4 regions of the Paenibacillus sp. JNUCC 35 genome follow, and region 3 is predicted to be linked to each of the others. Evidence: riboswitches for the same ligand, from Rfam matches in the RefSeq annotation. Region 3 holds a riboswitch; each other region holds the start of a gene.
The links. A riboswitch is a leader RNA that binds a small molecule or an ion and turns the genes downstream of it on or off. The one in region 3 is predicted to bind cobalamin.
Positions count from the first base shown of each region.

Region 1: it holds a riboswitch for cobalamin, as region 3 does, so the genes downstream of both, AC2TF6_RS16425 (FecCD family ABC transporter permease) here and metE (5-methyltetrahydropteroyltriglutamate--homocysteine S-methyltransferase) in region 3, are expected to answer to the same signal.
Region 2: it holds a riboswitch for cobalamin, as region 3 does, so the genes downstream of both, AC2TF6_RS11790 (class I SAM-dependent methyltransferase) here and metE (5-methyltetrahydropteroyltriglutamate--homocysteine S-methyltransferase) in region 3, are expected to answer to the same signal.
Region 4: it holds a riboswitch for cobalamin, as region 3 does, so the genes downstream of both, AC2TF6_RS23580 (ABC transporter substrate-binding protein) here and metE (5-methyltetrahydropteroyltriglutamate--homocysteine S-methyltransferase) in region 3, are expected to answer to the same signal.

Region 1 is NZ_CM177771.1:3,684,209-3,691,855, reverse strand. Features, by position in the region: gene AC2TF6_RS16435 (hypothetical protein) at 1-474, shown strand, start outside; gene AC2TF6_RS16430 (ATP-dependent DNA helicase) at 575-2,491, shown strand; cobalamin riboswitch at 2,595-2,796, shown strand; gene AC2TF6_RS16425 (FecCD family ABC transporter permease) at 2,895-4,076, shown strand; gene AC2TF6_RS16420 (ABC transporter ATP-binding protein) at 4,073-4,879, shown strand; gene AC2TF6_RS16415 (ABC transporter substrate-binding protein) at 4,885-5,892, shown strand; gene AC2TF6_RS16410 (hypothetical protein) at 6,120-7,034, shown strand; gene AC2TF6_RS16405 (ABC transporter ATP-binding protein) at 7,125-7,647, shown strand, end outside.
Region 2 is NZ_CM177771.1:2,536,002-2,543,648, reverse strand. Features, by position in the region: gene AC2TF6_RS11805 (CobW family GTP-binding protein) at 1-426, shown strand, start outside; gene AC2TF6_RS11800 (TIGR03943 family putative permease subunit) at 600-1,538, opposite strand; gene AC2TF6_RS11795 (permease) at 1,566-2,651, opposite strand; gene AC2TF6_RS11790 (class I SAM-dependent methyltransferase) at 2,826-3,695, opposite strand; cobalamin riboswitch at 3,923-4,131, opposite strand; gene AC2TF6_RS11785 (aminoglycoside phosphotransferase family protein) at 4,306-5,211, opposite strand; gene AC2TF6_RS11780 (spore coat protein) at 5,410-5,898, shown strand; gene bshB2 (bacillithiol biosynthesis deacetylase BshB2) at 5,983-6,639, opposite strand; gene AC2TF6_RS11770 (YojF family protein) at 6,666-7,010, opposite strand; gene AC2TF6_RS11765 (hypothetical protein) at 7,307-7,647, opposite strand, start outside.
Region 3 is NZ_CM177771.1:3,251,242-3,258,888, forward strand. Features, by position in the region: gene AC2TF6_RS14760 (FAD-dependent oxidoreductase) at 1-1,102, opposite strand, end outside; gene AC2TF6_RS14765 (YolD-like family protein) at 1,212-1,454, opposite strand; gene metE (5-methyltetrahydropteroyltriglutamate--homocysteine S-methyltransferase) at 1,676-3,973, opposite strand; cobalamin riboswitch at 4,160-4,351, opposite strand; gene AC2TF6_RS14775 (arylamine N-acetyltransferase family protein) at 4,402-5,187, opposite strand; gene AC2TF6_RS14780 (ATP-binding protein) at 5,452-6,726, shown strand; gene AC2TF6_RS14785 (ArsR/SmtB family transcription factor) at 6,746-7,111, opposite strand; gene AC2TF6_RS14790 (heavy metal translocating P-type ATPase) at 7,239-7,647, opposite strand, start outside.
Region 4 is NZ_CM177771.1:5,213,484-5,221,130, reverse strand. Features, by position in the region: gene AC2TF6_RS23600 (Lrp/AsnC family transcriptional regulator) at 1-368, shown strand, start outside; gene AC2TF6_RS23595 (aminotransferase class I/II-fold pyridoxal phosphate-dependent enzyme) at 381-1,577, shown strand; gene AC2TF6_RS23590 (aspartyl-phosphate phosphatase Spo0E family protein) at 1,647-1,907, shown strand; gene AC2TF6_RS23585 (hypothetical protein) at 1,962-2,537, shown strand; cobalamin riboswitch at 2,665-2,869, shown strand; gene AC2TF6_RS23580 (ABC transporter substrate-binding protein) at 3,048-4,055, shown strand; gene AC2TF6_RS23575 (FecCD family ABC transporter permease) at 4,056-5,093, shown strand; gene AC2TF6_RS23570 (ABC transporter ATP-binding protein) at 5,093-5,878, shown strand; gene cobT (nicotinate-nucleotide--dimethylbenzimidazole phosphoribosyltransferase) at 5,955-7,004, shown strand; gene cobU (bifunctional adenosylcobinamide kinase/adenosylcobinamide-phosphate guanylyltransferase) at 7,004-7,597, shown strand; gene cbiB (adenosylcobinamide-phosphate synthase CbiB) at 7,607-7,647, shown strand, end outside.

The sequences.
Region 1 (7,647 bases), 430 kb from region 3:
GCCGTTAAGGATCAAATAAATGCGGCTTTAGGGGAACTGCGTGAAAGAACCAGCCAAATGGACATAAAGCTTGATAAAATGGACAAGAAAGAAATCTTAAGAGACGAGCTTGAAGAAATTAATAATGAAACAAAGGATCAGATAGATAGGGCGCTTACAGAAGGCTTGAGTAAAGAAGATATAATGAATATTATTGATGAAAAATTGAAAACTGCCGCAGAAAAGTCCGTTCAGGCAGTCATATACGAAGAGAAAGAGCACTCTTTAGATTCACATAAGTTTATTGACAATTACATAAGAATGTTACCGGCAGGTACTCACTTCACATTAAAGGATATTAACAAGGAATTGGATAAATATAAAATTAAACTGCATTATGAAACAATAAGACATATTTTAAAGAACCGGTATGTAGCTCAAGGAATAATTACTTATAAAACAGATCTAACTCCATCCACTTATATAAAAAATTAATTCACTTGCTAAACCATCTAAAAAAAGGAGGATTCGCAGGGGGATCTTTTGCGGTATAATGGACAGATGTACGTAACGATGATGTGGAGGCACGGCCAGATTGAGAAATTATCCATTTGCATTTGATCCGACAAAACCTTTTATTCAGCAGGCAAGCGACTGGATTGCCGACGTGTTTTACGAGCTTCTGCCGGAAGCCGGTTTTGAAGTGAGAGACGAACAAATTTATATGGCGTTTCAGCTGGAGAGGGCTTACCAGGAGAAACAGACCATCTTTGCGGAAGCGGGAGTGGGAACCGGGAAAACGCTGGTGTATCTGCTTTACGCTCTTATGTATGCGCGTTATACGAGAAAGCCCGCGATTATCGCTTGTGCGGACGAGTCGCTGATCGAGCAGCTGGTCAAACCCGAAGGGGACATCGCCAAGCTCGCCCGGCATCTCGATCTGACGATTGACGCCCGGATGGGCAAGTCGCAGCACCAGTATATCTGCCTGAATAAACTGGACGATACCCGGGGCGGCGGCTCCGACGATGAGGAAGTCTTCAGCGAGATTTATCACGGCCTTCCTTCGTTCGTCCACTACCCGGACACGCTCCAGTCCTTTTATCCGTACGGCAACCGTAAGGAGTACCCTGAGCTTACGGACGAGCAGTGGGAACGTATCGGCTGGGACGTGTTCCAGGACTGCCTCGTCTGCAGCCAGCGGCACCGCTGCGGCCAGACGTTGTCGCGCGAGCATTACCGCAAGTCCGCCGACCTGATTATTTGCTCCCATGATTTCTACATGGAACATGTCTGGACCTACGAGGCCCGCAAACGGGAAGGCCAGCTTCCTCTTCTGCCGGACCACAGCTCCGTCGTATTCGACGAAGGGCATCTGCTTGAAACGGCCGCGCAAAACGCGCTCACCTACAAATTGAAACATTCGGTATTCGAAAGCATCGTCATCCGGCTTCTGGAAGGCGAGGTCAGAGAAACGCTGGCCCTGGCCATCGAGGAGGCCATCGTCCAGAGTGAAACGCTGTTCCGCGTGCTGGACGAGAGCAGTTATTCCGTCCCGGCCTCGGACCGCAAGGAATTCGCCTGGAGCGAAGAATTGAAACGGCAAGTAAGCCGGTTCCGGCAGCTGATCGACGTGATCGAGGAAGAGCTCGTATTCGAGAGCGGACTGTCCACGCTGGACGATTACCAGCTCAAAATCGTCGAGGAGCACCTGGAAATGATTCAGCTTGCTTTGAGCTTGTTCGATAAGCCCGGTCAGCTCATTTCATGGGTTACGGAGGATTCCGACGGAATCACCCTGGTTATCATGCCGAAAATGGTCAAGGAGATTTTAAGTGACCGCGTCTTTTCGAAAAAAATGCCGGTCGTGTTTTCTTCCGCGACCTTGTCCGTCAACGGCTCTTTTGACTATATGGCGGGCAGTCTAGGCATCGAAAGCTTCCTTTCGTTTTCCGTTCCCTCCCCTTACGATTACAGCGCCCAAATGAAGGCGAACCTGTATCCCGACAAGCCGGAAGAGGACAAGACCGGACGGGTTCTGGAACTGCTCAAGGAATCCGACGGGCGGGCGCTTATCCTGTTCCCGTCCCGCGAGGCGCTGGGCGCTTTCAAACGGAACATGACACGGTATCCCGAGTCCGCCGATTACCGGTTTTTGTTTGAGGGCTCGGCGGAAATCAGCCACCTCATCTCGTCGTTTCAGAACGACGAGGAAAGTGTCCTCTGTGCGGTAACGCTGTGGGAAGGACTGGATATTCCGGGACCGTCCTTGTCCCATGTAATCGTCTGGGAGCTTCCGTTTCCTCCGGACGATCCCGTCTTTGCGGCCAAGCGGAAAGATTCGGCTCAGCCGTACGAAGACGTCGACATGCCCTACATGCTGCTCCGCCTGAGGCAGGGCATCGGGCGGTTAATCCGGTCACGGGATGACCGGGGCATGGTGTCCGTTCTCGGTCATGATCTGGATAATCCTACGGTCAGAGAGCAGATCCAGGGCCTGCTGCCGGATTAAGCGGGATGTCAAATGTTGCCGATTCTTGACGTATCCGCTATGATAGACAAGATGCTTCCGGTTCACATTCCGTATTTCGTGTAAAATACAGGCCGGACGATGAATTGAATAACTCGGTACAGGTGCTTGCCGCTGGAATCTTAACGCGGTACAGCTTAATAGGGAAGTCCGGTGCAATACCGGCGCGGTCCCGCCACTGTAACAGAAGAGTCGCAGCAACCACAGTCACTGGTATCCATGCCGGGAAGACTGCTGCCGATGATGACGCTGATAGCCAGGAGACCTGCCTGTATCCGTAACACGAGCAACCTACGGGAGATAGGGAGGTGTTAGATGCGTTCTGTACTGAAATTACGAGCGTCTTTCCCTTTGTCTGCAAACGAAGGGGGAGGCGCTTTTTTGCATGGACAGCCCTAAAAATATCAACGGTCGAGGTGAGGACTTGCAATCGGTTTGCAACAAAGAAACGGTAGGGGAGACCGGGGAGGCCGGGGGCGCCCGCTCCGCATCCGCAAAAAAATACGGGACGGCGCGCACCCTAACCGCTTTTCCGCTCCTGCTGGGCGGCTTGTCGCTTCTCCTTGTGATCTCCGTGACGATAGCCGTCATGCTCGGTTCCGTGCGGATCGAGCCCGTCACGGTCTGGAAGATCGCTCTATCTCACATGCCGGGAATCGGCAGCCTGGTCGAGCGGGATTGGACGAAAGCGCAGGAGCATATTATCTGGAATATCCGTTTTCCCCGCGTCCTGCTCGGTCTTGTCGTAGGAGCGGGCCTGTCCGCGGTCGGAGTGACGATCCAGGCGTTAATCCGCAATTCGCTCGGCGATCCTTATATACTCGGGGTATCGTCCGGCTCGTCGGTTGCGGCTACCCTTGTTCTGCTGTTCGGCGGCTTCTCGTTTCTTGGCGCATACGCGCTGCCGGTTTCAGCCTTTATCGGCTCCCTCGTCGCGATGGCGCTTGTCTTTACCTTCGCCAAGGTAGGAGGCCGCATTTCGACCACCCGGCTGCTGCTTGCGGGAACAGCCGTTGCGAGCATGATGTCGGCGTTTACGAGCTTCATCGTCACGATGGCGCCGAACGCACAAGGCATCCGCTCCGTCGTTTACTGGCTGATGGGCAGCCTGGCCGGCGCGAAGTGGGAATACCTCACCGCACCGGCTCTGATCGTGGTGTCCGGTATCGTTTTCCTGCTCTTTCAGCATCGGTCGTTGAACGCTCTTCTCGTGGGGGAAGGCGCAGCGGGAACGATGGGGGTCAATGTGCCGGCGTTCCGGACCTGTCTGGTGATCGTAACCGCGCTGATCACGGGAACGATCGTGTCCGTCAGCGGCTCAATCGGTTTTGTCGGCCTGATGATTCCCCATATCGTCCGGCTGGTGCTCGGCTCCGACCACCGCAAGGTGCTTCCGGTCAGCGTCCTTTTCGGGGCGGTCTACGTCATATGGGCCGACGTTCTGGCCAGGCTCGTGCTTGCGCCGGAAGAACTGCCGATCGGCATCGTCACCGCGATATGCGGAGGCCCGTTCTTCATCTGGCTGCTCCGCAGAAGTTCATACGCGTTCGGAGGTGCTTCTAAATGAACATGGAAGCGAAGCATCTCACTTTGAGCATAGGCGCCAGGAAAATCCTCGACTCCGTAAACCTGGCCGTCCGCGAAGGCGAGTTTATTGGCCTGATCGGCCCGAACGGGAGCGGGAAATCGACCCTGCTCAAAACGGTCTACCGCGAGCTTAAGCCGGACGCGGGACAAGTGTTTCTGGATGAGCGGGAGCTGCTGAATCTGCCCTACAAAAAAGCGGCCGAACTGATGGCCGTCGTCAGCCAGGAATCTTCCGTCGAGTTCGATTTCAGCGTGGCGGACATGGTTCTGATGGGAAGATATCCCCACAAGAAATGGTACGAAAGCGATACGGAAGCGGACCGGGAAATATGCCTCCGGGCCTTGGACACGGTCGGGCTCGGACATTTCGGAGAACGCAGCTTCGCGACCTTGTCCGGCGGCGAGAAGCAGCGGGTGCTTATCGCCCGGGCGCTGGCTCAGCAGGCGAAGTTTCTGATTCTGGACGAGCCGACGAACCACCTGGATATTCGCTACCAGCTCCAGATCATGGAACTTGTCCGCTCGCTGGGGATCACGACGCTGGCCGCCCTTCACGATCTGAATATGGCGGCTTACTATTGCGACCGTCTCTACATCATCAGCGAGGGAAGGATTGCGGCGGAAGGAACGCCAGCGGAGCTTCTCGTCCCTGCTGTTCTCCGGGACATATTCGGCGTTCACGCCGAGGTGAACCGGCACGCCCTGACAGGCAAGCCGGTCATTACGTACTTGCCGGAATCTTTTTATAACGCCAGACTAAAACAGACGGAGGAATCCTTTTGAATCTTATGCGATCTCTTAAACTTTCTTTATTCTTATGCCTCACTCTTGTGTGCATGGCCGCTATAAGCGCCTGCTCCGCTTCCGATTCAACCAAAGAACTTGTACCGAGAGGGGCTGCGGAGTCAACGGGAACACCGGCGGCAGCCGTAGAACTTGATAATATGGGGCAGAAGCTTCATTTTTCGGAAGCGCCCAAACGGGCCGTGACTTTAAATCAGCATGCCACGGAAGTAATGCTTGCGCTCGGTCTGGAGAAAAACATGGCCGGCACCGCATACCTGGACGATCAGATCCTCCCGGAGCTGCAGGAAGCTTACAAACGGGTTCCCGTTCTCGCCAAAACATATCCGTCCAAGGAAGTTTTCGCGGAGGCCGCTCCGGATTTTGCCTATGCGGGTTGGAAAAGCGCGTTTACGGAGAAAAGTCTGGGCACCCGGGAAGAACTCGCCAAACAGGGGATTCAGACCTATTTGCAGGAATCCTCCAATAAAGCCGCTCCGACCTTGGAGGATGTGTACCGGGATATTTTGAACATCGGCCGCATTTTCAGGGTGGAGGCCAAAGCGAATGAGCTTGTGGATGGCATAAAGCAGCGCTTGAAAGACATTCAGGAGCAAATCGGCACGGTCGGGACTCCTCAGAAGGTGTTCATTTACGACAACGGCGAAGACAAAGCTTTCACGGCGGCCAACACCTACATTACGAGCCTGATCAACATGATCGGCGGCAAAAATATTTTCGACGATATTCAGAAAAGCTGGGTCGAAGTCAGCTGGGAAGAGGTGGTCAGCCGCAGCCCAGACGTGATTGTCATTATGGATTACGGCGACACGCCGGTAGAGAAGAAGAAAGAGCTTCTCCTGGGTAAAAGGGAGCTGGCCGATATTCCGGCGATTAAGAACAAGCGGCTGCTCGTTCTCCCTCTATCGGCCGCTTCCGAAGGAATCCGCGCCCCGATCGCTCTGCAGACGCTGGCGGAAGGGTTATATCCCGATAAAGTACATAAAAAATAAGCCTTCTTTTCCTATCCGATTTTGGGCAGCGCCGTTAAAAGCCGTCTGACCGGATGGAATGGAATGAAATGAGCCCCTGCGAAAGGGGCTTTTTTTATGCGATTAATTTGAAAAACGATCCTTGGAAAGTGATTTAAGAAAGTTTTAATAGATGCTTCATAAGGGGTTTATTTTTTTTGCCTATGATGACAGTGGAAGTTAAATACGAATGATTCAGGAGGATGAAGATGAACAAGAAATGGCTTGTGCTGGGAAGCGTAATCGGAATCAGCAGTCTCATGATGGTCACGACGGGAATAAGCGCCATGGCCGGAACTTCAGGGTACGACGCCTACAAGTCCGCGTTGAAGAACACCAAGACAGTCCAAAGTGTGACTGTTCAGGCGACAGGATCTTTGCAGGACAACGGAAATGTGGCTCTGAGCGCAAACGGGACGTTTAAAATGAGCCGGGAAGGCGGCTCGGCAAGCGGTGCGGGTGAAGTTTCCGCCGGAGGCGCGAAACAAGCGCTTCAATTTTACAAGCAGGGCGATCAAGCCATTTTCAAACCGGGAAGCAGCGATGTGTATTATGTAAAAGATGCGGCGGCCGAATCGCATAAGCGTTTTAAAGACTCCGCGGAAAAAGAAATACCGCAGCACGTGGAAACCGTGGTCGACGCGCTGGTCGGCAATCTGAAAGATTATGTCGCCGTTGATGTGAAAGAGGACGGGAGCAAGCGCGTATCGGCGGAGCTGGACGGCGCTCAGCTGCCCGCTGTTGTTCAGGCGATTGCGCCGATCGTCATCAAGCAGGCGTCTAAAGAGCACGGAGAGCCGGAGAAGAAAGCAGACACGGCGGACATCCCGTTCGGCAAAGATTTTCTGAAGGGTGTCGCTCCCGAGCTGACCGATGATATTCGCCTGGAGAAGGTGGCCGTTAACGCGACGATCAGTCCTTCGAACTATATTCAGCATCAGGAGGCGGAACTGACCGTATCCGGCAAGGATGCCGGCGGCAAAACTCATCAAGTCGTCGTACATCTTCAGGCGGATCTGTCCGGATACGATAGCACCACGCCGGATACGGTGGATCTGAACGGCAAAAACGTACAGCCGATCAAGTCCGAGCACCGGAACAAGTGGCAGGGCAAAAACGGCTGAACCAGCCGCATATTGTTTCGTCCGCAGCCGATAGACACGGGTTACCGGACGTCTATCGGCTGCCGGACGAGAAAGGAAGAGGTTATACGGATGCAACCTATTTTGGAGGTCAGCGGCTTAACGAAGCTATACCGTGGAAGCGGACGCGGAATAAGAGAGGTCAGCCTGCGGCTGGAGGCCGGCGACGTCTATGGTCTGCTCGGCCCGAACGGAGCGGGAAAGACCACGCTCCTGAAGCTGATCACGGGTCTGGTCCGGGCCGATGGCGGCACGGTTACCCTGTTCGGCGCCGACAGGAACCTCCATCACGAGCAGGCGATGGCGAATGTGGGCTGCATGATCGAATCGGCCGATTTACCCGATTTTCTGACGGCCTGGCAGTATCTCCGGCAGTCCGCGCGCTTTTATCCGCAGGTGACGGGACAGCGGATGGAGGAGGTGCTGGATACCGTCGGACTGCTTCGGGTTCGGCAGGAGAAAATCAAAGGCTTCTCGACAGGCATGAAACAAAAGCTGGCGTTGGCGGCCGCCGTTTTGCCGAGGCCGAAGCTTGTGCTGCTGGATGAGCCCACGAATGGCTTGGATATCGAGGGAACAGTGGTGTTCCGAAGTC
Region 2 (7,647 bases), 720 kb from region 3:
CGGATGACGAAGATCCGGACTCATCCGAAGGAGCCCAACACAGCTGGCACCGGACGCGACGTGCACCCCGCAGATTCGCCGGCACCGGCGGAAACCGCGCCTTCCCACTCCCGCGTCCGTACCGTCACCCTCCCGTGGAATCGGGCTGCGGGGCTGACCAAAGCGGATGTGGACGCCTTCCTCCAGCGGTGGAAGGACGGTCTGATCCGCGCCAAAGGTTATGTGACGTTCGCGGAATCCGGGCACATGCATCTGCTGCAATACGCAGGAAAGCGGAGCTACTGGGAGCCTTCCTTTTACACGGGAGAGCCATATCTCGTGTTTATCGGGATCGATCTGGATACGGACCGGCTGAGTGAAGAATGGAAACGTCTTCTGGATAAGCCACAGTCCCTTGAACCGGAATCCGGCCGCCGCCGGAAATAGCTTCAGGCACGGATAGGGAGGCGCCTTCTATTCGGCACGATCTATACGATCTTTTTGTACCCTCCTCCTGTTCTGTTGATTGTATTTACCGATTAAGAACCTTCAACATCCGGCTCTTGCACCGCACAAAACCGCCTTCCGTGGGAAAGCGGTTTTTGTTTTTGCCACAGCCTTTAATTTCCTAGATCGGCGAAATCACCGGCATACGGATACACGTAAGGGGACGAAGGCTCTTTGATTTTTTGGATAACGGCTTCCTCCAGCTTCATCACGTCTTTATCTTCGTACACGGACTTTCGGATCGTGCCTTTCACCGTCACCCATGTATCCTTGAGATACGAATCCGCTCCCGGCGCTTCAACGATAACGCCGTACGGGGATGCATCGGCCGAGCAGCACTGCATCGTCAGTCTTGCGACGACGAACTGGTTTTTGGGCATGCCGTCCTCCCGGTAAACGAAGCCGCTGATTTCCATCTGCTTCCCCGCAAAATTCCCGGCGAACAGATCTACTGCCGTCAGCTTCTCCATAAAGCCTTTATCTCCGATAAGAATGGTTTTGCTTTTGTAAAGCCGCATGGCCAGCTTCGCGTAGTCTTCCGTAAACCGGCTGCCTTTGAACATCTCCTTGAGCCTGGCTTCTTCCGTGTCTTCCCCGCCCTGACTTATCCCCCCGGAAGATAGTTCCTTCTTGGGCGGATCGTCCTGGGGACCTGCGTTCCTCTGCGTTTGGAGGCTGGAGGTATTCAATTGAATCCCTTTGACTTGAACGATATCGCTCCCCGTTACCCGGTCGGGCAGCAGAAAGCCGAGCAGCAGCGGTAAAAGGAACAAGGAATAAGCCGCACCATGCGAAAGCTTCGATTTCTTTACATCGGACTCGCATCCGCAGTCGGGTTCCTTGCCTACAGAGGGCTGCAGAGCCAGATAAATCTGGATCACGGCCAGCACGAACAGGGCGATCGCCGAAGCTTTGACGTACGGTACCAGGCGGGGCGCCAAATAATGCGGCATGCCGCCCGTTTTGACCAGATAAACGATATAAAACGAAAACCCGCATAGAATCGCCGCCCGGATAAAATAATGGAAGGCGTAAGCGCGCCTGTCTTCCACCCGGTTCACCTCCCCCAATTCAAAAGGTTACTTGAAATAAAGATGCTCGACCACTACGGAACCGGCAAACACGGTCACCGTGATAAGAACGGCCAGCAGCAGGACAAACTTCGTTTTGAAGACGGACAGAAGCATCAGCGTGCTTTTAAAATCGAGCATGGGCCCGAAAACGAGGAACGTGAGCAGGGAACCTTTGGAAAACGTCTGGAGAAAGGAAGAAGCGACAAAGGCGTCCGAGGTGGAACAGAGCGACAACATGTAGGCAAATCCCATCATAAACAGATGCGGAAGCACCTCCCCCTCCCCCAGCGCCGACAAATCGCCTCTCGGCACAAACGCCTGAATAACGGCCGTAAGGAGAGAGCCGAAAATGAGATATTTCCCCATATCGAAAAATTCCCCGCCCGCGTGACCCATCATCGTAACGAATTTGCCGCCGCCCTGCACGTGCGCGCAGTCTTGTCCGTTCTCGGCGTACAGCGAGTCCAGCCTGTGTTTCAGAGGATTTTTGTTAATAAACGCGTACACGAACAAACCGATAAACGCGCTGACTCCAAGGGCCAGTCCCATCCGGGCATACACCATTTCGGGATTCATCCGGAACGCCGTGTATGTTGCCGCATAGACGACCGGGTTGACGATGGGACCCGCCAGAATGACGACTACGCCTATGTACAGCGGCATTCCCTTGTTGATCAGCCGCCGGACGACCGGGATCATGCCGCATTCGCAAATCGGAAAGAGGATGCCCAGCAGACAGGCGAACACGAATCCGAGCAAAGGATTCCGGGGGATCGCTTTGCGGATCCAGGTCTCCGGGATGTAGACCTGCATGAACGAGGAAAGCAGCACACCGAGCATAATAAAAGGAACCGCTTCGAGCACGATGCCGATAAACATCGTCTTGAACAGGCGGATGACCGAAGGGTCCGGCAGCACCGCATTCCCTGTCCGCACGGCTTGCCAGGCCAGTATAGCCAGGAAACTTCCCGCTGCGATATAAATCAGGTGTCTTTTTCTCATCCCTCTGCTTGCTCCGCTGAAATGCACGTTCTCTCCTCCTGTGTAAGACAGTATTTTTATTTTAATCGTAATCATTACGTTTTTCAACAAAAAAGACTTCTCCCTTACCCTGATCCTCTTCTTCATCTCTATGCGAGTCTGCCCGAATCTATGACAAGCTCCTTCCCTTGTCCGGTCCGTGAAGCCAAAAAAAATCCCGGCACGCGAAACCGCGTTACCGGGATAATGCTTCAGCGGCTCGGATTTAAACCTGCACGATCCGTATCACTTCCGCGGGAGGTCCGCAGGTTCCAGCCGTTTTTCCGGCTTCCAGTAAAGGAGAGCCGCTTTGAAATTGTGCGGGTAAATCAGCTTGCCGTCTTCTTCACGCACATAAGAGTACAAGAGATCAACGGCCTTCCTGCGGTCATACTCCTTGTCCAAAACCGCGCTCAGGTTGTCCTTCAGCAGCTCTTCCTCCGTATCGTAGGCATATGTTTTGTGCAGGTTGACCATTTTACAGTTCGCATCGATTCCCAGTTCATATAGCAGATTCTGCAAATGGATGTAATCTCTGCGTTGAAATTTGATCCGGCAGCCCAGCTGCTCCTGGATGTCCTTGTAGTGCGGTCTCTCGGGACCGCTTACCATCCCCGCGATTCCGAGACGCTTCGCCGTGTTGTTGATGTGCAGCAGCGCCCGGTCGATTTCCTGCATCCGGTAGTAACAATTGACGCCGAATACCACGTCGGCTCGCTCCACCTCGGGAAGCTCTTCCCACTTGGCATGCACGAAGTTTAAATGATTCCAGCCCTTCCGCTCCGCTGCGGCTCTCAGGAAAGCAAGCACGCTTTCGGAGCTGTCGACACAGGTGAGGGAACCCGCTTTCTCGGCCGCTTCGAACGTATAGTTTCCCCAGCCGGGACCGATTTCCAGCACATCCTCGCCGGGATCAATCAAAGCGATCAGCTCCTTGCGTAGGTTGGCGACCCAGGAATCCACCCCGGCTTGTTCTTTCTTTTTCATAAAAGCGTTCCAGAACCCTTCTTCCTTGACGTCATCGGTCATCCGTACGGGAAGATTTCCGTCCCAGTCCTTCATCCCCTCCTGCCAGAGGGTTTTGTAATTCGTATTTAGTTTGACTCCGTAATACATCGTTTGCCTCCCCATGCGGTTTGAAGATCTTTGTTCATACTTCTTTTGATCAAAATGCGGCGGACTTCATTTTACGTGTAAAGCCGGAGGAGTCAATCGATCCGAAACAAATAAAAACATCCCGCCGGAGGCAGGATGTTTGGGTTCATCGCATGAATACGCTCGGGTCGGGACCCGGACGATTAGGGAGAACATTCGCATCAACGCCATCCTATCCGCGTAGGAATGAAGTTACCGGTAAACAGGCAGGTCTCCTGACTCGGGAACCCTATGCGCGCCTTCCCGGATTAACCAGTGACGTGATGCGCTTCGGCCGGGGCCTCTCCCCCTTTTCCCCTTACAGTGGCGGGACCGTATCGGAATTGCACCGAACTTCCCTTTTAATCCGTTCCCTCTCCCCGGAGAAAGAACCGGAACCTGTTTAATAAAGAATGTTTGATAGTCCATTATCTTAAGAAAAGCATGCATGCCAAACAACTTCACGGTTAATAGTAGTCCAAATCAGGCGTTTTGGCAAATGACCGAAGCGTACGGGCAAGCAGATGTACCGGTAAGGCGGGCCCACCAAACTTCGGACTATTAAGTGGAGCCGCGACGGTTTATGACTCCGCTATTCCCCTTCCATAATCAGGTTGATTTGATTAATAAAATCTTTTGCCAGCCCAAGCTGTTTATATGCAAATTCCAAATCTCCGCTGCCTGAAAGTGCGAAATCCAAGTTACCTAAAGTGGACATAAGGATGCGTGCGGTAACAGCAAATCCAAAAGCTTGCTTATCGGCCTGAATATTCATCTGACTCCAGATATACTGAAAGGTTGGCTCCTGAATTCCGTTGAATAATGCAAGATTGCCTACATATGAAGCCAAATCCCAGTATGCGGGCATCCAGGATAAATCCTCAAAGTCCGACCAGACCCAGCCTTCGGGACTCGGTATTAAGTTTCTTGAATGGGCATCTCCATGAGACGGTAGTAGCAAACTTGTTTCGAGACGCATCTGTCTATCCATCGCGAAGAACAGACTTAGCAAGTTTTGTATACGCTGATCCGGATGCTTCATTAATCTAAAAGCCGATTGACATGTCCGCTCCCAAACACCAAGCATAGGAATCTCATCGGTAAAATCTTTCAATGCCAGTGAAAGTCTATTCACCAGTTCAACTGCTTCGCTTGGCGAAGGGCGCCGCAGTTCTGTAGGGGGAACATACTTCCAAAACGTCATCCATGTGCCGCCAATATCGTATGGTCCTGCGTCCGTACGGTCAGTTGGCAATCGTACCGGCACTCCCTTTGATTGGAGATGACGTGCGGCTCTTAATTCACGAACCAGTACCTTGTAGGCGTAATCTGCATGATTTTTTGAAAGCACAGTGGCTATTCGGGCCACAATCGGATACGGGGCCAAATGAACGATCAGGTTCCCGCCATTACCAAGCTCGAGAGGAGTAATGTCCTTTAATCCGGCTTTTTCTGCTATTAAAACGGCTTTTGAAATAAGGCTGCTGTTATTCGGCACTCCGAGGACTCCTTAGTTAAGGTTAAAAACATCTTAGCATCGTTGTCGTGTCCCTGATAGGTATTAAATATTTAACAATTAACTATTCCCCATTAACTCTTCTGTTAACTTGAACTTCCGTCTGGAGATGCTGACAACTTACTAATTTCGGCCCCTTCACATAGGCTGTTAGAAACCCCACGAACGGAGTCTGAGAAGATGAGCCTGCCAAAAGTCCCCAAACATCTCGCCTGGCACGAAACCTTAGAGCTTCACGAGCTTGTGAGCCTTCAAACCGGACAATTGATCGCGTTTAAACAAAAATTGCCGACGCTTACGGACGAAGGGCTTCAAACGCTCTTTAGAGAGGCGATACAAACCTTGGAGCAGAATCTGAACGAGCTGCTGGCGTATTATCCCAAAGCGCATGCTTCCTCCAGGAATAAAAATCCGGAGCTGCCCGTCCTGGAAGCGGGACAGCTTCTCGGTTTTGCCAAAACGGCCGTACGCGGCTACGCCTGCGCCCTCACGGAAACCGCGACTCCCCGTCTCCGGGCAACCTTTGTGAAACATCTGTTGAGAGCGGTCGAATTTCACGCCAAAGTGTTCAACCGGATGTATGCGGACGGTGCGTACCCCGCTTATGACCTGAAGGAACTGCTGGAAAACGACGCGGCCAACGCTCAAGCCGCCCTCTCCCTCGAATAACGGCAAAAAACCGCCAAGGAACGATACGCCTGCTCCTTGGCGGTCTTTCGGCATGCGGCAACGGCTTCCGCCCCGCACATTCTTTTATTGAAACCGGTAGGTCCATAACCGCTCGTGGCCGAACCGTTCCTGCACCTCTTTGTCGTTCGCGGATTTGCCGCTCAGCTTTCCGTTGAGCTGGAACTGGGAGCTGTGTGCAAGGATCGAGCCCAGCTTCTGCCCCAGATACGGCCTGACATCGCTCACGATATCCGCTTTGCCGAGCACATCTTCGCATCCTTTGGAAAAAGCGATGCAGTGAACGACCGGTCTCTCTTCCACGGGGATTCGCTGGACCGTATCAATCACGGCCGCGCCCGTTGCGTCATGATCCGGATGCACGCTGTAGCCCGGGTAGAACGTAATGACAAGCGAAGGATTCAGCTCGTCGATGAGTCCGCGGATTTTGCCGACGAGCAGTTCGCGGTCTTCGAATTCAATCGTTTTATCGTGAAAGCCCAGCATGCGCAGATCCTGAATTCCGATTGACCGGCACGATTCCTCAAGCTCGGCTTTACGGATTTCAGGCAGCGTCACGCGGTTGGCCGCAAGGGGATTGCCCATGTTGCGTCCCATCTCTCCCAGAGTCAAGCATGCGTAAGTCACCGGGGTTCCCTGCCGTATATGGCCGGCAAGCGTACCGGATACGCCGAACGCTTCGTCATCGGGATGCGGCAGGACGACCAGTATGTGTCGTTCCATCTCCATCTACCTTCTCTCTTTGTAAGTTAAAAAGGGGCGCGGCTCAACTGCAGCGAAACGACGAGCTTGCCGTCCTTATCATGTCCCGACAAAATCAGTCTCTGCGTCTCCGTTTCATCCCAATGGGTAAGCCCCTCGGAATAAACCCAGCCTTCTTCCATTTTGAGCCCTACCCGGTAGGGGCCGTTTCCGGCAATGGACCCCTGCAGATAACGGATCTTCGAATTGCGGATAAACGTCGAGGCCGTATGTTTAGACTGGTCAAGATGAGAAGCATAAGCCCCGTTCGTCATTTCCAGATGAATATACAGGTCTTGGCCCTTAAGCAGATCAAGAACTTGCTGGACGGCCGCCTGATTAATAAACTGCATGAAGATTCCTCCAGTAATATACTGACGTATTCACCTAAACTATTGTATGCGGCTAATCTAATGTAGGTTTAAATGTAGCTTATTATAAAACATTCGCATCGACTTCACAAATCGCATACGGTGCGGATAGGCCCGGTATTCAGGCCTGTACAAACAAAAAACCCGCTTCACGGCGGGTTTTCACGGCTTCTATCGTTCTTTTATCCGAGTGGCCCACTCGGCAATCAGACGTTTGAGCTTATCGGCAAGGATCGGCTTGCTGATATGCCGCGCAGCTTTGCCGAAACAGGGGGCCGTTAAAGCTTCGGTGCCTCTGGCCGGACTCTCCAGGTTACGGTTACCGACTTCCGGAGAGCCGCGCCCAGAGCAAGGAGCCACACGAGCATTCCGGCGGCTGCCGTGAGCGTCCAGGGCGACAGCTCGACGACGGACATGCCCGAAGCCGTCTGGAATCCGATCCCCGCGATCGCCAGCATCCAGCCGATTGCGCCCGCGTGGACGAGCATGGCTTTGCGGGACTGCGCGTCATCCGATTTTTCCAGCAGCCAGCCAAGCAGCGGAAGCGTCTGAACCGCATGAAACCCCAGCCCGTGCAGAACAATCAGATTGCCCGAAGAGCCGGTGAAGCGGCTCTGGA
Region 3 (7,647 bases):
TCTTATAGCCCGTGGCGACGTACAGATTCGGAACGTCATCCAGCTCCTGTCCGATGTACGGGATCGTATCCAGCGTGTACAGGTCTTGAGCCGACCAGCGGTACGCGATTTCTTTCACCCCGAAGGTTTCTCTCGCGAATTTCTCGAGCGCTTCGTAATACTGGAACGTGCAGACGCCCTGGCCCGTCTTGTGGCCTTCTCCGCCCACGATCACCATCGGCTCGCCGTTAATCAGCACGGACCTCAGAGAGCGCTTCGGCTTATCCGCACTAATGTACATGCCTCCGAGGTAGCGCTTGTCCGTTTTGACGGCGAGCACGTAAGAACGCTCTGCGTAAAGACGCGCAAAATACAGCCCGTGCAGGTTGTTAAAAGGAAAGTGAGAAGCGGACACGACATGCGAGCTGCTGACGGTAAACCCGCCGCTTGTCTTGAGAACGGACGGACTCCCCGGCTCGTATCCGGTTACGGTGGTTTCCTCGTAAATCCGCCCTCCTTTGCGCACGATTTCTTCAGCCAGATGAATCAGAAACGGGACCGGGTTGTATTGGGCCTGATTTTTCATCACGACCGCCCCTTTCGTTTCGAAAGGGAGATCGGTTTTTTCTACATAGCTACCGGGGATTCGCAATTTCTCGTAAGCTTCGTATTCTTTGAACACTTTGTGCAGAGAAGAATCCGTATCGGTGTACACAAAGGCATCCTGTTCTTCAAATTGGCATTGAATGTGGTGCTCCTTGACCAGATGACGGACGAACTGAAGAGCGTCTCGGTTCGCCTCGTAGTACAGCCGCGCTTTTTCTTCGCCAAAGTCGGAAATATACTGATCGTAGATCAAGTCGTGCTGGGCTGTAATTTTGGCGGTCGTATAACCGGTCGTCCCGTGTAAAATGCGCCCCGCGTTCAGAACCGCGACTTTTAAACCTTTCATGGCCAGCAGGTAGGCCGTCGTCAGACCGGTTATTCCGGCGCCGACGATAGCGGCGTCTACCCGGATATTTTCGTTCAGCCTGGAATAGGAGGGGATTTGGGCGGAAGCCAGCCAGTACGATTCCGGAAACTGGGGGAAAGCGGCGGCTGATCTCGAGTTCGTTTCGTTCACGTGGATTAGCTCCTTTTACCAATATTCTCCTAACTTCTCCAGAGTGACCTCATTCTATTCGTTCCGGCACAAAGTAAAAAAGCACCCTGCCGGATGCTTTTAAGGCTAATCAGGCGTTATCCACCTGCATAATGTCCATAAATGGAACTTTCGTCAGCTGTTCGCCGTCCTGAACATGTACGAGTCTCGTCCGGGGATCCATGACCGTAATTCTGCCGTAGACCTGCTCTGCCCAGCCCCATACCGTAAGAAGAATTAGAGAATCCTCGTCCTTGGCTTCTACCAGCCGGTTACCGAGTTCTTCCAGCTCGAACTCATCCCGGGTCGGACGTTTTACTTTTGCCTTTGCCATTATACCTCCTGAATGACGGTCTTACCTTCTGCCGTTTATCTTTCTATCTTACCATGTTTATGGGTTTCTTCCAACGGTTTGGAAACTCACGTTCCTATTTTCTTCTCGCGCTAATGTAAAAAAAAGCCCCCGCCCGGTTTGCACCGGACGAAGGCTCGGATTGTTGGACGGCTTATGTTTATCGGTCCGTAAGCATCTGCAGCCAACCTTGATCTGCTCGGTTAAGCTTGAGAAACGGCCATCGTTTCCCGGCACTGTTTGGCGGCCGCAACCATGTTGCGCAGGGCTGCCGCGGTTTCCTCGCTGCCTCGCGTTTTGAGCCCGCAATCGGGATTGATCCAGAAGAGCTGCGGGTCGAGTACGCGCAGCGCACGCTCGATCATGCTTACCATCTCTTCGACGGAAGGGACCCTTGGACTGTGAATGTCATAGACACCGAGCCCGATTCCCTTTTCGTACGTGTGCTGTTCGAAGCTTTCGATCAGCTCGCCGTGGCTGCGGGAAGTTTCGATGGATATGACGTCGGCATCCATATCGCGGATAGACCCGATCATGTCGTGGAATTCGCAGTAGCACATATGGGTATGAATTTGCGTCGTGGCCCGCACATTCGCCGTTGTGCTGCGGAAAGCGTTGACCGCCCAATCGAGATAAGCCCGGTGCTCATCTTTCTTAAGAGGAAGGCCTTCACGGACAGCGGGTTCGTCGATTTGGATCATTTCGATTCCCGCTTCTTCGAGTGCTTGCACTTCTTTCTCCAGCGCGAGCGAAATCTGGTAGGCGACCACGTCTCTGGACAGATCGTCCCGGACGAATGACCAGTTAAGAATCGTAACCGGTCCGGTCAGCATCCCTTTGACGGGACGTGTCGTGAGCGACTGGGCATAGACGGTTTCCTCGACGGTCATCGGCTGCGTAAAAGCCACATCGCCGTAAATGACCGGCGGTTTCACACAGCGCGAGCCGTAGGACTGCACCCAGCCGTTGCGCGTGAAGGCGAAGCCGTCCAATTTTTCGCCGAAAAATTCCACCATGTCCGTCCGTTCGAATTCCCCGTGAACGAGGACGTCCAGATCCAGCTCCTCCTGAAGCTTGATCCATTTATCGATCTCGCTCCGGATAAACGCTTTATACTGCTCGTCCGTCCATTCCGCTTTTCTCCATTTGGACCGCGCCTGTCTGACTTCCGCTGTCTGCGGGAAGCTTCCGATCGTCGTCGTCGGGAGAAATGGCAGCTGCCACTTCTCGCGCTGAAGGGCCCGTCGCTCGCCGAAGTCCGCGCCGCGTGCCGCCGGCACCTTTTGAAGCTGCAGGGCGGCCGCCTGAACGGCTTTGTTCCCGCGAGCTTCGGAAGACCGGAGGGCGGCAAGCGCTTTTTCGTTCCGCTGAAGCGCTTCGGCGGTGTCCGCCGTTTGGGATACCGCCGCCTTGGACAGCAGGACGATTTCCTCCAGCTTCTCGTCGGCGAAGGCAAGAGCGTCTCTCAGCACCGGATCGAGCTTATCTTCGTGGACGGTGGACACCGGCACATGCAGAAGGCTGCAAGATGGCTGGACGATCACCCGCTCCTCGGGAACCACGGCTAAAATGTCGTGAAGCGTACTCAGCTTCTCCTTCAGATCGGAACGCCAAATATTCCGGCCGTCCACGATACCCGCTCCTAAAATTTTGCCTTCAGGAAATCCTTCGCTCTTCAGAAGCTTCAGCGTTTTCTCACCGCCGTGTACGAAATCAAGCCCGATCCCGCTTACGGGCAGCCGTACAACCCTACTGTAATGTTCCACGGATTCGAAGTAGGTCTGGAGCATAATTTTCAGTTTCGGTGCTGCCTCTGCCAGCGCTTTGTAGATCGCTTCAATCCGTTCCATATCCTCGGCGGATAAGTTTGTCGAAAGCACCGGTTCGTCCACCTGCACCCATTCGGCGCCTTCCCGTTCCAGCTCTCGCAGCACTTGGCCGTACAGTGGAAGCAGCCGGTCGATCCAAGCATCGGTTTCCGTCTCGGCGTACCCTTTGGACAATTTCAAAAACGTAAACAGTCCGAGCAGCACGGGCTTGCCCTGGATTCCGAGCGCTTCTTTAGCTTCGCGGTAAGCTTTGAGAGGCTTGTTCTCGACCAGTTCGGGCCTCGCGCCCTGGAGTTCCGGCACAATATAATGATAGTTGGTGTTAAACCATTTCGTCATTTCGCATGCGGCCGCCCCGTCCTCACCTCTAGCCATCGCATAGTAGGTGCCCGGAGATACTTCACCGCCCTCGTATTGAAACCGTTCCGGGACGATTCCGAACATGGCGGAAGTATCCAGCACGTGGTCGTATCCCGAAAAATCGTTGACCGCGATAAGCTCAATGCCCTTCTCCCGCTGAATGCGAAGATTTCCCAAACGGACCTCGGTCAGCTTGTCCGTCAGCTCCCGTTCCCCGATTTTACCGGCCCAGAAAGACTCCAGCGCCTTCTTCCATTCACGTCCCGCTCCGATCCTCGGGTACCCCAAACTGCTGCTTATCAATGCGTTCATGATCTTGACCTCCTGATAGTGGCTTGAATTGGATGTTTGCATAAGTTCCCTGCTTCAATTGCTTGTTTGTACGCGAAAAATAAGAAAAGGACGTCATTATCCCCGAAGCATGCAAGGATAAAGACGCCCTCTGTTTGTATAATCAGCGGCTCGTACTTTAACACCTCCCTATCTCCCGTAGGTAAAGCAGTGCTGTCAGAACAGGCAGGTCTCCTGGCTCCAGAATCATCATCTTCGGCTGCCTTCCCGGTCTAAGACCAGTGGCATAATCGCCTTGACTCCTCTGTTACAGTGGCGGGACCGCGCCGGTTTTTCACCGGACTTCCCTTTTAAGCTCCAGCTCCCGAGGGGCTGGGCACCTATTCCCAACATATTCAATTGGTTAACTTAGGAATGACTATACACAACGAAGCATATTTATGCAAGCTTTATTCCAGAGGAATGCCGAAATATTTAAGCAGAGCTTCCTTGTAGGCCGCGTCGTTATCAGGCACGAACGTGCGCACGCCTTCGGGCGTAAACAGCTTAAACTCCTTGCCGGAGACCGAATTGCGCCCCTCACGGGTCCGTACGGCTACCATCGCATCTTTCGTGAAAATGGAGTCCGGGCTGTGCTCGCACCAGAAGCTGGCCATGACAAAATCTTTGGGCAGCTGCGGCTCCTCGGTAAACGAGTAAATACGCCTCCAACTGCCGCGATGCTTCTCGATCAGCACCCAGCCGAATACGGGGTCCCGCTCCATGGCGTATAACTCCCCGCCCTGCCGCTGTTCCAGCTTCTCGGCAAGACGGACCGGTCTCCGGGGCACAATGCCCCCGACACCTACGTCGCATAAGTAGCTGACTCCTTCCGCCTCCACTTCCAATACGTGATGGCGGCGTTTGGGCGGCAGCTGCGTCTCGTCTCGCCAGAACCGGGCGACATAATCGGTCACGGGGTAACCGAGCTGGCGCAGCAGCCAGCCGAACAGGGCGTTCAGCTCGAAGCAGTAGCCGCCCCGCCGCCGCTCGACGATTTTGTGGCGCAGACGCTTTATGTCCAGAGACAGCGGAACACCGTTCAGGATATCCAGATTTTCATACGGAACGGTGTGCAGATGCTGCTCCTGCAGCAAAGCCAGCGCTTCATAACTGCCGTCCAGCGGCCCTTCGTAACCGATTCGGTTGAGGTAAGCCTCCACTTCAGGTTTCAAAGCTTCTCTATCCGTCCTCACAGGACACACTCCTTTGCGGCAGGTTCACAGACGATTAGTTGTTCCGGATTCCGCTCCAGCATTGGCTGGCTGACGAGAATTTTCAATCTCAGCACCTCCGGCTTATTCTTAAAGATTTCAACAACTTGGTGAAATATTCCTCCATGTTCACCAACTTTTGATGAGTTTCCGCTCAATTGGCATCATTATTTATTGCATTATCTGCCAGAGAACTCCATAATAGGAATCTGAGTTCTTTTTTCTTTTAGAAAGAGAGTGCGGCCCGTGAAAGATATCCTTGTCCATTTATTTATCATGACATTTCCCCCTCATATTTACCAGATTTTTATGCTTACGCGTTTTTACAAAAGAGAAAAAAAACGAAACCGATTTCTGATGGGAATCCTGATGGGGTTTTCCGGGATTTTCAGTATTAGCTATCCGGTTATGTATCTCGTTCCTGATTTTTATTGGGATTTAAGAGGCGTTCCTCTTCTGCTCGCTTTTATATACGGAGGGTATTACGGAGGGTTTACGGCGCTCGGGATGATGCTGATCTTTCATGGGGTTATGTTCCCGTCGTTCGGAGTTTCGGACGTCATCCTCTATGCGGCAGGATTTCTGCCCGTCCTGTTCAGGGCCCGTGATTTCTACCAATATCCTTCGCGAAAAAAAATCGCCCTGTCGCTCTTGTACACAAGCATCGGCGCTGCCGCTCTGCTTATCTGGCTGTCTTACATCGTCTCGCATCACGGTTTTGTCTGGCAGGATCTGCTGCCGCAAGTAAGTCTTCTCGTGACCGTACAGCTTCTGCTGCCGGTGCTGCTCATCCTATGGTTTCAGCATATGCTCCGGCATGATCAGATGAGTATCGAAATCCAAAAAGCCGAGAAGCTGCAGCATCTCAGCGATCTGGCCGCCAGTGTCGCTCACGAGATCCGAAATCCGCTTCAAGTTACGCGCGGGTATATCCAGATTTCCCAGAAGGAAGCCGACGAGAAGCTCGGCCGATATTTAAACATCGCCATCGGAGAACTCGATCAGGCCGAGAAGATTATCTCGGAGTTTCTGCTCTTCGCTAAACCCGAATTGACGGAAACGGGCCTCATCCATCTCGGCGATTCGCTTCAGCAGGCCGTGACGATGCTTGAACCTTATGCCAGCATGTCGGGAGCCGTAATCGAGCTTTCCTGCGAGGACGATATTTTTATCGAGGGAGACTCTTCCAAGCTCAAGCAGGCGTTCGTCAATCTGATCAAAAACGGAATCGAATCGACCCAAACGGACGGTCTGATCCGCATACACGGTTATGTCCGGAAGCACAAAGCCATCATTACGATCACCGATAACGGCAGCGGTATGACCAAGGAAGAAATCGAGAGACTGGGGGCTCCCTTCTATACGACGAAAAGCAAGGGGACCGGGCTTGGCCTGATGGTCACGACCCGCCTGATCGATGCCATGCGCGGCAAAATGCGGTTCTCCAGCGAAGTCGGCACCGGATCGGAGGTCATGATCACCTTCCCCCTGACGACAAAAAACAGAGTATCTAATTCCTGAGAATAGATACTCTGTTTTTTTATACGTGCACGAGATGCTGGAGGGTTTGGCGGAAAATTTCTTTCACGTGATCGTCGTCCAGTGAGTAAAAGACGGTTTTGCCGCTTTTGCGCCGCTTAACGATCCGGACATTCCGTAAATACCGGAGCTGATGGGAGACGGCGGATTGTCCCATTTCAAGCACGACACTCAGATCGTGAACGCACAATTCCTGCTGGGAAAGCGCATATATGAGTTTGACGCGCGTAGGATCTCCGAGAGCTTTGAACATCTCCGCCATGTTGACGGCCATAGATTCGTTCATTTTCGCATGCTCCAGAGCAGTCCCGTCCGTTTCCGTCCCTGCGCAGGATTCGTCGCAGAGGTCTTCGATTGGTTTTTGCATGATCCATTCACCGCCTTCGTTTCCATACGGCTTATTATATCAAAAACATTACGGTTAAGGGAGTCCCTTCTCCGCTGCGCAATAAGAAAGTGCCCCGCACCCGGTGCGGAGCACTTTTTTCTATTGGTTAAGATAAAGAAGAGGGCTTCTTCTCGATAAGAACGGTCAAGCTGATCAGCGTTACGAAAATGGTGGCTCCCATGTCCGACAATATGGCGATCCACAAGGTCAGCAGACCGGGAATAGTCAGAAGCAGGGCGATGGCTTTCAATCCGAGCGCCAGGCTGATGTTCATCTTGATCACCCGGTTCACCTGCCGCGCCACGGAGATAGCTTCGGGCAGTTTGCCGAGGTGATCCTGCATCAGCACGATGTCGGCGGTTTCCACCGCGCTGTCGGTTCCTTTGCCCATCGCAATGCCAAGCTGGGCGGAAGCGAGTGCCGGAGCGTCGTTGATGCCGTCCCCGATCATGGCAACCGTACCTTCGGCGGCGAGCTCCTTGATTTTGTCGACCTTTTGTTCGGGGAGAAGACTG
Region 4 (7,647 bases), 2.0 Mb from region 3:
AAGACGAGCACATCATCGTGAAGTACGCCACCGTGCTCAACTGGAGCAAAGTGGACAGCGACAAGGTGAACGCGCTGATCGAAGTGCAGATCACGCCTGAACGGGGAACCGGATTCGACGCGATTGCGGAACGCATTTATTTATATCCAGAAGTGAAGTCGGTCTATCTGATGTCAGGAGCTTACGATCTGCTTGTGGAGATCGAGGGCCGTACGCTGCGGGAAGTGTCTTCTTTCGTTTCCAGCAAGCTGTCGACACTGGACCGGGTATTGTCTACGAAAACTCATTTTATTCTGAAAAAATACAAACAGGATGGGATCATTTTTGATGACCGTGAGGATGATCATCGGATGCTGGTCTCACCATAAAGGACGATGACGATGATAAACCAGGAAGAAATCGGAAGTAAACCGAAATCCATGCAGGGCTATTTGTCACCGCTGGTCCGGGATATTCCTCCTTCGGGCATCCGGCGTTTTTTTGATTTGGTAAGCGGGAGCAAGGATATCATTTCTCTGGGCGTCGGGGAACCGGATTTCGTGACGCCGTGGCATGTCCGCGAGGCGTGCGTGTATTCCCTGGAAAGAGGCCGGACGAACTATACGCCGAATGCGGGCCTCCCTGAGCTTCGCGAAGCGATCGCCGAGTATTTGTACACGAATTTTGCCGTAAAATACGAGCCTTCGAATGAAGTCGTCGTAACGGTCGGCGGCAGCGAGGCGATCGACCTTGCGCTGCGCGCGCTGATTACGCCGGGCGATGAAATTCTCGTTCCGGAGCCCTGCTACATCGCTTACAGCCCGATCGTCACGATCGGCGGAGGAGTCCCGGTCGGCATCGAGACCTTCGCGAAGGACAGCTTCAAGCTGAAGCCCGAGGCGCTCCGCGCAAGTCTGACGCCGAAATCCAAGGTTCTCGTTCTGAGCTATCCGAGCAACCCGACGGGCGGCATCATGACGTACGAGGACTGGGAGCCGATCGCCCGGATCGTGGAAGAGAACGATCTGATCGTCATCGCCGATGAAATTTATGCGGAGCTCACTTACGGAAGCAAGCACGTGAGCTTCGCTTCGCTGCCCGGCATGCGGGACCGCACCATTCTCGTCAGCGGCTTCGCGAAAGCTTTTGCCATGACGGGCTGGAGAGTCGGCTACATGTGCGGGCATCCGGACCTGATCTCCGCGATGCTGAAGATCCATCAGTACACGGTCATGTGCGCTCCGATCATGGGCCAGATTGCCGCGCTTGAGGCGCTCCGCAACGGACTGGAGGAGAAGGACCGGATGATCGAGTCCTATAACCAGCGCAGACGCCTGGTCGTTCAAGGCTTCCGGCAGATCGGTCTCGACTGCCATGAGCCTCAGGGAGCGTTCTACGCGTTCCCTTCCATCGCTTCGACGGGCCTCAGCTCGGAAGAGTTCGCTCAGCGGCTTCTGACCGAAGCGAAGGTGGCGGCCGTTCCGGGACAGGTGTTCGGCAACGGCGGCGAAGGCTTCGTCCGCTGCTCCTATGCGACTTCCGTTTCACAGCTGAACGAGGCTTTGGACCGTATTGGGTCTTTTGTGAAAAAATTGTAAAGACTTGTCCAAAAAATAGTTTTCAGAATCGGAAAAAACTGATATCTTTAGGGTAAAGGAGGGATATGTATGGCTTATTTAGAATATCGTCTGGCCGACAACTCGGGTTGGTACAGCCATGACGTTTCCGATCAACGCTGGTTATCCAAACGACCTGCCAAATTAGCCTCCCTCTTTCACCTGGAAGAAGAAATTCAGTTTATGCGGCACAGACTGGAACAGATGGTTCAGTCCGGTGAGGCTATGACTTCCGAGTCCGTAATTGAAATGAGTACGCTTCTTGATCATAAGATTAACGAATATATGAATCTAGTCCAGAAGAGCCGGTAAATGCCGGCTTTTTTGCAGCGTTTGCACAGGCTATCAGGCAACGGAGGGATTACGATGACACAGAAACGCTGGTTTTCGGCTGCTGTACTGCTTCTATTATTCACCGTCTTGGTTTCCGGGTGCGGGAAGGCCCAGCCCAAAGCGGATGTTTCCATCTTTATGATGGCCCGTGACGGTATACCGGTCGATGCCGCTTTTAAGCTTGAGAATTCGTTGAAAGCGCTTGTGGGGGACAAGCCGTCCATCTATTTGAATACGTCCCCGCTTTTTTCCAATGAGAAGATGATCGTCGAAATGGGATACGGCAATCACGGTATTCTGATCATCCCCGAAGAACAGTTTAAGATTTATGCGGCCGAAGGGGCATTTTTACCGCTGGAAGAGCATTTCAAGCAGGAGGACTATCCGGAGGGCGTACTCGAGGCGACGATTGAACCTGCCGGGAAGAAAAAGAATCCGCCCGAAGCGCCCAAGAAGGAGACGCACCTGTACGGCATTCCGCTCCAGTATTCCAAGTGGATGAAGGATAACGGCGTGGAGGGCAAAGGGCTCGTTGCTTTCATGGCGGTGAACAGCCGCAATCCCGAGCAGTCGTTCGAGGTGCTCAAAAAGATCGCCGCCAAATCCTGACGCGACGGCCTTGGCGCCGCCACGACTTTATGGCCCGTGCGAGGAACTGCAAGCGGTGCGGTGACTAAAGTCCTTGTCTTTCCGGCGCCGCTTGGCCTATAATGGGGGATGAACTTGAAGGCCCAACCTCATACGTTTACCGTCAGGTCCCGAAGCGGCGTCTCCAGCGGAGCCGAAGCCCAGGGTGAAAAGGGAAGCCGGTGCAAATCCGGCACGGTCCCGCCACTGTAATACGGAGATCGTCTTACGATGTCACTGTCCGCGCGCGGATGGGAAGGCAAGACGGTCAGCCATCCGTAAGTCAGGAGACCTGCCTGCCGGTTTGCAGCACAATATCCTTCGAGGAGAGGATCGCGCGAAACCGGAAAGGACGTCCGACTGACGGCCGTTTCACCTCGTGATTCCGAAAGTTATCCCCTCTATCTCCGGATAGAGGGGATTTTTTGTTGACATGCGCGAACATCGTGGGACAACCTCAAGTCAAACTAAATCAGCAAGGGAGTAGAGAACATGAACAACGATCGAAGAACCGCTAGGGGTTTTAAATACGCCCTGCTGCTGCTTGTTTTGACGATGGCCGTCGGCCTGGCAGCCTGCGGCAAGCAAAGCACGGATAACGGGACGGCGGGCTCGGCCTCTCCGGCGGCAAGCACGGCTCCGCAAACGAGCGCGAAGAAAACGCAGTATCCTTTGAAAGTAACCGATGCGACAGGCAAGGAATTTACGTTCGAGAAAGCGCCCGGTAAAATCGTGTCGGTTTCGCCGGCGGAGACGGAAGCTCTTTTTGCGATCGGTCTGGGCGATACAATCGTCGGCGTGTCCGATTTTGACGATTATCCGGCGGAAGCGAAAACGAAGCCGAAAATGGGCGGAATTACGCAGCCTAACCAGGAATCGGTTATCGCGTCGGGAGCCGACATTGTTTTCACAGGCGTTTCGATGAAAAAAGAATCGGTTGAAAAGCTGCGCGCCATGGGTATCAACGTGTTCAAGGTGGAGCCTAAGACGCTTGACGACGTCATGAAAAATATTCAGCTCTACGGCCAGATTACCGACCATCAGGAACAGGCGGAAAAAGTCGTCGCAAAAATGAAAGAAGACCGTCAGAAAGTTACGGATGCTGTAAAAACCGTAGCGGCGGACAAGAAGAAAAAAGTCTACATCGAATTCTCCCCGGGCTGGACAGTCGGCAAGGGCGAATTTATGGATGAGCTGATCACGCTGGCGGGCGGTGTCAATGTCGCTTCCGACATTACGGGCTGGAAGCAGATCAGCGAGGAGAAAATCATCCAGCAGAACCCGGACGTTATTTTATTCGCCAAAGACGTGGTGGATGACAAAACGAAGAAAAATCTTGAAGAACTCATTCGCGGACGCAGCGGGTGGAACGAAATCAATGCCGTTAAAAACAACCAGGTGATCGGTCTCGACCAGAATACGCTGACCCGTCCGGGACCGCGTCTGACAGAGGGACTCCTGCAAATGGCTAAAGCCATCTATCCGGACTTGGTGAAATAAATGAAACCTAAATGGGGACTTTGGGGAGGAGTAGGAGTTTTACTCCTTCTTCTTTCTATTGTGCTGAGTCTTTCGCTGGGCTCGGCCCATCTGCCGGTGAGTCAGATCGCTTCGATTCTGGGGAGCAAGCTGCCTTGGATCGGAGACCGAATCACGCCGGACTGGCCCGTATCCTCAGAGCAGATTATTATGAAGGTAAGGCTGCCGCGCGTGATGCTGGCCATCCTTGTCGGGGCCTCCCTTTCGGTAGCGGGAGCCGCTTTTCAAGGCGTCCTGCGCAATCCGCTTGCGGACCCGTATACGCTTGGGGTCAGCAGCGGAACGAGCGTCGGCGCGGCGTTCGTCATTTACTTCGGTCTGCAGACGACGTTTTTCGGTACGTGGACGATACCGGTCGTCGGGTTTGCCACAGGAGCCGTTTCGCTTTGGATCGTTCTACGACTGGCCCGGACTGACGGCAAAATCCGTATGGAGACGCTGCTGCTTTCCGGTGTCGTGATGCAGGCGTTTCTCGGCTCCGTGGTTTCTTTTCTCGTGTCGATGTCCAAGCAGGTCGTCAATGAAATCATTTTCTGGCTGATGGGCAGCCTCGCTATGAAAGGCTGGTCGTACACAACCGTTCTCCTTCCGTATTTCCTCGTTACTTTCGTTGTGCTTTACAGCTATGCGCGGACACTCAACCTGCTGGCGCTCGGGGAACGTCAAGCCGCCCATCTGGGTATCCATGTCGAGCGGACGAAATTGATCGTGCTGATCACCGCTACACTGGTGACGGCTGCCGCCGTTTCCGTATCCGGCGTCATCGGGTTTGTCGGGCTGATCGTGCCTCATCTGATCCGTCTGATCGCGGGACCGGATTACCGGCTGATCGTGCCGCTTTCCGCCGTTGGCGGAGCCATCTACGTCCTTTGGGCCGACACGCTGGCCCGGACGCTTCTAAGCCCGACAGAGATTCCGCTCGGCGTAATCACCGCGTTTCTGGGTGCGCCGTTCTTCGCTTATCTGCTGCGCAAACAGAAGAAATGGGGGAGAAGCTGATGGAACCGATCATCGAAGTGCAGGGTGCTGGAAAAAGTTTCGGCGGAACCCGCGTGCTCAAAGATATCCGTTTCGAGGTGAAGCCCGGCGAATTTTTCGGCATCATCGGGCCCAACGGGAGCGGCAAATCGACTCTGCTGAGGCTTATCTCCGGCGTAGACCCCCTTACGAAAGGCCGTATTCTTCTCCAGGGGAGGGAAGTCGCGGACTACGCCCGCAAGGAGCTGGCACGCTGGCTTGCCGTGCTTCAGCAGGATGCGCTGCCTCCGCTCGGTTTCACCGTCCGTGAGGTGGTCGAAATGGGCCGGTTCCCTTTCCAGAACTGGCTCGGGGAAGATCGGGAGGACGCCGCTGCGCTTATCGACCGGATTATGCGGCGGCTCGATCTGGAGCCGTTGGCCGACCGGACGGTCGAGAACTTGAGCGGAGGGCAGAAACAGCGCGTGGCGCTGGCGAAGGTGATGGCGCAGCAGCCCCGCCTGCTGCTGCTCGACGAGCCTACGACTTATCTGGACATCGGCTACCAGATGCAGCTGATGGACTACGTGCGGCAGTGGCAGCGGGAAGAAGGGCTGACGGTGGTCGCCGTCCTTCACGATTTGAACCTGGCCTCTCTCTACTGCGAACGGCTTCTCGTCGTTCACGAGGGAGAAGGCGTATCGATCGGCACGCCGGAGGAAATTATGAGAAGCGAGCTGATCCTGGACGTCTACGGGACGGAACCGATCGTCCTGGAGCATCCGGATCACGGCATTCCTCAAATCCTGCTGCGCCGGGGAGATTGAATAGAGTGAAACCGGACCGCCCGCAGGGCGGTTTACATACATACCGACTTACCCTACATACCGAGGAGGAACAAACATGAACGAACTTCAGGATGTAATCGGCGCCATTCGCCCGCTCCGTCAGGAAGCGAAGGATGCGGCATCCGTCCATCTCGATAATCTGACTAAACCGCCGGGAAGCCTCGGCAAGCTGGAAGATATGGCACGCCAGCTTGCGGGGATTACCGGAGAGGTTATGCCCGATATAAGCCGCAAGGCCATCGTCGTCATGGCGGCCGACCACGGCGTCTGCGAAGAAGGCGTCAGCGCGTTTCCGCAGGAAGTGACCCGCCAGATGGTGATGAACTTCCTGCAGGGCGGCGCGGCCGTCAATGTGCTGGCCCGGCACGCGGGAGCGGAGGTCGTATGCGTCGATATCGGCGTCAACGCCGACCTGGAGCATCCGGACCTCTTTACCCGCAAAGTCCGGAAAGGCACGGCCAATATGGCCCGTGAAGCCGCCATGACCCGTGAAGAGGCTCTCCAGGCCATCCGCGCCGGCATTGAAGTCGCAGACGGGCTGGCCGGACGCGGCGTGCGGGTTCTGGCGACCGGGGAGATGGGGATCGGCAACACCACGGCCAGTTCCGCGCTGCTGAGCGTGCTCGGGGGCATCGCCGTAGAAGACGCGGTAGGACGCGGAACGGGCATCGACGATGCCCGCTGGCTGCACAAGCAGGAAGTTGTCCGCAGAGCCATCGAGGTCAACAAACCGGATGCGGGCGATGCGCTCGATGTGCTGGCGAAAGTCGGCGGCCTCGAAATCGCGGGCCTGGCCGGAGTCATACTCGGTGCGGCCAAGAACGCTTGTCCGGTCGTGATCGACGGTTTCATCTCCTCGGCCGCCGCGCTGGTTGCTTCACGGCTGGCTCCGGAGTCCCAGCCGTATATGATTGCCTCTCATCAGTCTCACGAGCAGGGTCACGCACGGATGCTGGAAGCGGTCGGGCTCAGCCCCATGCTTCATATGGATATGAGACTGGGAGAAGGGACCGGGGCTGCGCTCTGCTTCACGCTCATGGATGCGGCGGGCAAAATCATGCGCGAGATGGCTTCCTTCGAAAGCGCCGGAGTGTCGCGGGGCTGATGAATCTGGCGCAAGAACATACACCGGGAGCGGGAGCTGTCCTCGTGACGGGCGGCGCCAGAAGCGGCAAAAGCTCGTTTGCCGAGCAGTTGTCTTCGCGGCTTGCCGCACACGGGACTTATCTCGCTACGGCCCAGATCTGGGACGAGGAGATGCGGCAGCGGATCGCTCTGCACCGCACGCAGCGCGAGCAGTCCGGCTTCCCGTGGACTACGGCGGAAGAGCCGGTGGAGCTGTCCGCCGTGCTGAAAGCTTGGAGCGGCGGCAGGAGCCAGGGCGTTGTCCTGGTGGACTGTCTGACGCTGTGGCTTTCCAATCGTCTGCTGAAAGAGGAGTCTTCGCCGGATGCGGCCGAACAAGTGAATGCCGCCGTGGACGAGCTTGTCCGGACGGTTGAAGCCTACGAGGGACCGCTCGTTCTCGTCACGAACGAAGTGGGGAGCGGCATTGTGCCCGAGTATCCCCTCGGGCGATTGTACCGCGATCTGGCCGGCCGGATGAATCAGCGGCTGGCACAAGTTTGCGGCCGGGTCTTTCTGGTGACCGCCGGAATACCTGTCGAGCTGAAAAGCCGGGCTTACCGGTTTGAATAGAGGGAACTCATGATTTTTTATTCGCTGAAAGAAATCTTGTGGATGATGCT